DNA from 2 places in the Stutzerimonas sp. genome. Region 1 is predicted to be linked to the other one. Evidence: predicted binding sites of a transcription regulator. Region 1 holds the regulator's gene; the other holds the start of a gene.
What was found. The regulator sigma-54, encoded in region 1, starts transcription at its own class of promoters, with help from an activator protein. The targets are predictions, from matches to a motif close to ANTGGCATNNANNTTGCTNT.

Region 1 (3,316 bases):
AAGCTACAAAAGCCGTCAGGTCGTGCGTGATGTAAGCCTGTCCATCGAGAGTGGTCAGATTGTCGGTTTGCTTGGACCGAACGGCGCCGGCAAGACCACCTGCTTCTATATGATCGTCGGGCTGGTAAAAGCCGATCAGGGTCGCGTGCTGATCGACGAGCAGGATGTCACCCACCTCCCCATGCATGGCCGTGCCCGCGCCGGCATCGGCTATCTGCCACAAGAAGCGTCGATCTTTCGCAAACTGTCGGTATCCGACAACATCATGGCGATTCTCGAAACCCGCAAGGACCTGGATCGCAGCGGTCGCCAGCAGGCGCTGGAAAGCCTGCTGCAGGAGTTCCACATCAACCACATCCGTGACAGTCTCGGCATGAGCCTGTCCGGTGGTGAACGGCGCCGCGTGGAGATTGCCCGCGCACTCGCCACCGCTCCCAAGTTCATCCTCCTCGACGAGCCCTTCGCCGGCGTCGACCCGATCTCGGTCGGCGACATCAAGCAAATCATTCATCACCTCAAGGCCAAGGGCATCGGCGTACTCATCACCGATCACAACGTGCGCGAGACGCTAGACATCTGCGAGACCGCTTACATCGTCAACGATGGCCAACTGATCGCCGAGGGTGACGCGGAGACGATCCTGGCCAACCAGTTGGTCAAGGAAGTTTACCTCGGACACGAATTCCGTCTCTGATGTGATTTTTCCGCTCACACCGTCGCACGGGACTAGGCAAAGGCTTCGTTGGCAGGCATATAATTTGCTTATAGCGGGCGTGCACAGCGCCAGTGAAATCGGAACAGGCGCGGTTGCGCCGGCAAATAAGGTTCGAAGTCCTCTGCCATGAAACCATCGCTAGTCCTGAAGATGGGCCAGCAGCTGACGATGACACCGCAGCTGCAACAAGCCATACGGTTGCTCCAGTTATCCACGCTCGATCTCCAGCAGGAGATACAGGAGGCGCTGGACTCCAATCCCATGCTCGAGCGCGAGGAGGATGGAGACGACTTCGATAACTCCGATCCGATGGCCGAGTCGATCGAGAAGAAACCTGAAAGCACCTCGACCGAGCAGGACACGCCGGACAATCACTTCGAAGAGCCCATCAATACGGTGGAAAACCTCGAGGAAGGCGATTGGGGCGATCGTATTCCCAATGAGCTGCCGGTGGACACCGCCTGGGAAGACATCTACCAGACCAGCGCCAGCAGCCTGCCCAGCAATGACGACGACGAGTGGGACTTCACCACCCGCACGTCCATCGGTGAAAGCCTGCAGAGCCATCTGCTCTGGCAGCTCAATCTCGCCCCGATGAGCGATACCGACCGTCTCATCGCCGCAACGCTGATCGATTGCATCAACCCGCAGGGTTACCTCGACGAAACCCTCGAAGAAGTACTCGAGTCGTTCGATCCCGAGCTGGAAATTGAACTCGATGAAATCGAAGTCGTGCTGCGCCGCATCCAGCAGTTCGAGCCCGCCGGCATCGGGGCGCGCGATTTGCGCGAATGCCTGCTACTGCAGCTGCGCCAACTACCCGAGCGAACGCCTTGGCTGGGCAAAGCGATACGTTTGGTAAGCGATCAGCTGGAGATACTCGGCAGCCGCGACTACAGCCTGCTGATGCGCCGCATGAAGCTCAAGGAAGACGAGCTCCGCCAAGTGGTCGATCTAATCCAGACGCTCAATCCGCGTCCCGGCTCGCAAATCGAAGCGAGCGAGCCGGAATACGTCGTGCCCGACGTAATCGTGCGCAAGCACAACGAGCGCTGGCTGGTCGAGCTGAATCAGGATGCGATGCCGCGCCTGCGGGTGAATGCCCAATACGCAGGCTTCGTCAAACGAGCCGACTCCAGCGCCGATAACACCTTCATGCGCAACCAATTGCAGGAAGCGCGCTGGTTCATCAAAAGCCTGCTCAGCCGCAACGAGACGCTGATGAAGGTCGCCACGCAGATCGTCGAACACCAGCGCGGCTTCCTCGATCACGGCGATGAAGCCATGAAACCGCTGGTGCTGCACGACATTGCCGAAGCGGTGGGCATGCATGAGTCGACGATCTCGCGGGTCACCACGCAAAAATACATGCATACACCGCGCGGCATCTACGAGCTGAAATATTTCTTCTCCAGCCACGTCAGCACGGCCGAAGGCGGCGAATGCTCGTCCACCGCCATCCGCGCGATCATCAAGAAGCTGGTGGCGGCGGAAAACCCGAAAAAGCCATTGAGCGACAGCAAGATCGCTGGTTTACTGGAGGCACAGGGTATTCAAGTTGCACGCCGCACCGTCGCCAAGTACCGCGAATCATTGGGTATCGCGCCGTCCAGTGAGCGTAAGCGGTTGTTGTAATGCCAGGCGACCTGGTCGATCTCTTCCGGTGACGGGCGCGCAGCCCGTCAATTCGCACGTGGCAAAAAGGAGATGCAGTATGCAAGTCAACATCACTGGCCTTCACCTGGAAATCACAGAAGCCCTGCGTGACTACGTCGAGGAGAAATTCGAGCGCCTGGAAAGACATTTCGATCGCATCATTGCCGTCCAGGTGATTCTGCAGGTCGAGAAACTCAGACAGAAAGCCGAAGCCACGCTGCACGTTGCCGGGCGCGAAGTCGTCGCCAACGCAGAACATGAAGACATGTACGCCTCCATAGACCTGCTTGCCGACAAGCTCGACCGGCAGCTCATCAAGCACAAAGAAAAACAGCTCGACCATAACCAGGGTGCCCTCGCTCGCTGACCCATCATGATCCGAATCGAAAATATCCTGACCCCCGGACGTTCCTTGGTGAACGTATCGGGTGGCAGTAAGAAACGCGTCCTGGAACAGATCGCCAAAGTAATTGGCCAAGACCTTCCAGACCTTGATTCCCAGACCATCTTCGAAAGCCTCATTGCCCGCGAAAAGCTCGGCTCTACCGGCTTCGGCAACGGCATCGCCATCCCGCACTGTCGCATGCCCGGCTGCGTGTCGCCGCTCAGCGCGGTGCTGCGGCTCGACGCACCGGTTGACTTCGACGCCATCGACGGTGCACCGGTCGATTTGCTATTCGTACTGCTGGTACCGGAAGCCGCGACCGACGAACACCTCGAACTGCTTCGCCAGATCGCCAGCATGCTGGACCGTGAGGAAGTGCGTGAACGCCTGCGCAGAGCCGCCACCGGACAGGACCTGTATCAGACCGTCGTCGATATTCAGAGCGGTAGTTAGCGCAACGGCATGGCCGATCGCCCCGCGCAAAGTGAGGAAAGAGACGTGTCCGTAACCTGCCAACTCCCAACCCAGCAGCGTATGCAGCACGGCTCGTGCGTTCGAGT
Region 2 (3,316 bases), on a different contig from region 1:
GCCAAAATTAATAATTGAGGCTCGATTCAATGGGGGGCGGGAATGGGCGAGTGGCGAACAAGTCGCCCCTGCAGGTCGGGCGCCAGGTAATAGATTGGACCGGTAGCGATCAATCGCGTTATGGCTGAATTTATCCGGCCAAGGGGCGAACGAGGCCAGTGCTGCGAATCACTGACCCAGCAGGTCATTCATCGCAATGATCTGTTCGGCGACCTGGATCAGCTTCTGCTGGCGACTCATGGCCTGGCGGCGCATGAGTGTATAGGCCTCTTCCTCGTTGCAGCTGCGCATCTTCATCAGCATGCCCTTGGCCAGTTCGATGCGCTTGCGTTCGAGCAGTTGCTGGTCGCGTGCGTGCAGTTGCGCACGGATCGCCTGGTCGCTTTCGAAGCGTGCCATGGCTACGTCGAGGATCGGCTTCAGGCGTTGGGCCTGGATGCCTTCGACGATGTAGGCGCTGACGCCGGCGCGGATCGCCTGACGCATGGCGTCGGGATTGTTGTCATCGGTGAACATGATAATAGGGCGCGGCTGATCGCGGCTGACCATGACGACCTGTTCCATCACGTCGCGGCCGGGGGAGTCGGTATCGATCAGCACCACGTCGGGGCGTATGGACTCAACCCGCTCGGGCAAGTCGATAGTCAGGCCGGATTCTTCTATCACCTCGAAACCAGCTTCGATCAGAGCGGCGCGCAGGCGGCCGACTTTGCGTGGGGTATCGTCGATCAGGAGAACGCGAAGCATGGCTGTCTCCCTTGTCAAAGAACGTCGAGCGTGGCGGTACCGGCCACGGCGTGCAGGGCGAAGCTGCGTGCATATCCAGCCGGGTCGCTGCCGTCCCAGTGGCTTCCATCCATCAATACGGTGCTACGCATGGGCGAGTCGGGTACGGGGATGTTCAGGGCCGTCGCCGCGTCGCGATAAAGACTGCTCTGTTGCACGCTCTGCGCTACGGCGAGGTAATTCGGATCCTCACGCAGCATGCCCCAACGGCGAAGTTGGGTCATGAACCAGAGGCCGTCGGAATGGTAGGGCATGTTCACCTCGCCATTGCCGAAGAAACGCAGAGGATGCTTGTCCTGCCAGGCGTGCCCGAGACCGTCTTCGTATTGGCCGAGGAAGCGCGGTTCGATGGCGGCCAAAGGCGCATTCACATAATCGCTGCCGGCGATCAGCTGTGCGGTGCTGCGTCGGTTCTCCTGGCTTTCATCGATAAAGCGGCTGGCTTCAAGGACGGCCATGACCAGCGCTCGGGCGGTGTTGGGGTATGCCTCGACAAAGGCGCGGGTGCAGCCCAATACCTTTTCTGGATGATCGGGCCAGATTGACTGGCTGGTGGCCAAGGTAAAGCCTATTTCGTCTTCAATGGCCTGTGCTCCCCACGGCTCGCCCGCGCAAAAGCCGTCGATACGCCCCGCCCGCAAATGAGCGACCATCTGCGATGGCGGCACCACCAATGTGCGTACGTCCTTCAAGGGATGGATGCCGCAGGCCGCCAGCCAGTAGTAGAGCCAGATCGCATGGGTGCCGGTGGGAAACGTCTGGGCCAGTGTGAGTTTCGCACCACTCTGGCGCACGCATTTACCGAGTGCCTCGGCATCGGTCACGCCAAGCCCTTTCAGGCTGTTGGAAAGACTGATGCCCTGGCCATTCTGGGCCAGCCCCATGAGCACGGCCATATCCACGGGTGCACCGCCGCCAATGCCCAGGTGCATGGCATAGATCAGTCCGTAGAGACCCTGCGCAGCATCCAGCTCGCCCTCGACCAGCTTGTCGCGCAGGTTCGACCAGGAACTCTGCCGGCGCAGGTTAAGCGTGAGCCCGTATGGCTGGGCGAAACCTTGAGTCGCCGCAACTATCAACGACGCGGCGTCGGTAAGGGCCATGAAACCGAGATTGACGACGTGCTTTTCTGGCGCGTCGCTACCGGCTACCCAAGCCAGGGCGTTGGAGCGGGGCGGTGTGTTGGGATCGGTCATGCTGAAAAACCTTTGCCATGCGAACGCGCGTCGTCGCTGTATGAAGCGGCTGGACGCGCTGGAGAACATGGGTTGGCATAGCAAGCCATATGCCAAACGCCTCCATGCCGTCACCGACAATCCGGCGGCGACTGTAGGCAGTCGAGAAAGCGCAGTGAGCTTCAGCGTGGATAGAGCGGCGGTAGGGCGCCTGTTTCTTGCTCAACGTCGGTGGGTTGCGCTGTCGGCAAACTCTGGATGGCGTGCCACAGCGCCTCGCCCTGCCAACGCTGGCCGGTCTCGCTGTAAAGCGCGCCATTGAGCCCATCGAGGGCGTCGGACAGCGGTACGAAGCGCGCGGCCATATCAGCCAGCGTCTCGGGTTGTTGGCGTGCCCAGGCATCGAGCGCGTGGCGCGTCGTCTGGGTGTCATTAGCCAGGCAGGCGCGCTTGAGATCATCGAGCAGGCTGCGCGGCGTGGGGCCGGTCTGCGGGGGGCGGATTACCGCCGGCTGGTTGCGCGCGCGCAGCCACAAACCGAAGCCGAGCAGGGTGCTCAGGGCCAGCACTGCGCTGCTCAGCTGCCAGGGCCACAGCTGCACCTGCTTGCCCGATTGCGGCGTATCGGCAGACTCGACCGCCGGTTGTTGAAGGTCGGGGTTTTCTGCCACGTGCAGCGCTCGCTCGGGCAGAGTGCTGCGCTCCAGTCGATCCTCGGTGGTGTTCCACCAGATCAGCTCCACGGCCGGCAGTAGAAAATCTCCGGCTCGCGTTGCCACGAGGGCCTCGCGCTGCTCGCGGCTGCCGTTGACCCCGTTGTTGGTGACCTCGTTACTCAGGCTCGGTTGATCGGGATAGTGGCGCAGCCCCGGCACCTGCGGCGATTCGATTGGGGGCAGCTGCGTGCTGGACAGACCTTCCGCCTTCAACAGCAGACTGCGCGTCAGCGCTTCGCCGAGCTCCGCGTCCTGCGGGTCGGGGCTCCAGGCTTCGACCAGGGTCAGATTGCTCGCCGGCAGCCAGGGCGCATCGGCGGGATATTCGGCCGGTTTGGGTTTGACTTGCAGCGGAATGGTGGGGGATTTCACCTGCATGGACTTACCGAAGCGCGAGCCGTAGTAGTCACCGTTCGAGGGCGTGGCCGTAGTGGCGCTGAACAGCTGCGCGGGGATGGTCAGCGTGCCGCTCTTTTGCGGAAACAACGCATAGCGGATCTCGATCACGCCGTGGCGAATGCCGTTGATGTCTTTTTCATAAGTGCGCGGTTCGCCCAACCGCTCGACCAGCGCATCGCTCATCTGCAAGGGCGAAAGTGTGCTGTCGTCATAGAGCGAAACCGAATGGTAGATGCGCAG

Region 2: a site for sigma-54 is predicted at 2,060-2,079, ahead of AC2LD7_RS10730 (CmpA/NrtA family ABC transporter substrate-binding protein). Genes of this name have one in related genera too.

The regions. Positions count from the first base shown of each region.
Region 1 is NZ_CEXBBO010000004.1:97,361-100,676, forward strand. Features, by position in the region: gene lptB (LPS export ABC transporter ATP-binding protein) at 1-694, shown strand, start outside; gene AC2LD7_RS03980 (RNA polymerase factor sigma-54) at 842-2,350, shown strand; gene hpf (ribosome hibernation-promoting factor, HPF/YfiA family) at 2,430-2,738, shown strand; gene ptsN (PTS IIA-like nitrogen regulatory protein PtsN) at 2,745-3,209, shown strand.
Region 2 is NZ_CEXBBO010000014.1:76,203-79,518, forward strand. Features, by position in the region: gene AC2LD7_RS10725 (ANTAR domain-containing response regulator) at 169-747, opposite strand; gene AC2LD7_RS10730 (CmpA/NrtA family ABC transporter substrate-binding protein) at 762-1,982, opposite strand; gene AC2LD7_RS10735 (BatD family protein) at 2,144-3,316, opposite strand, start outside.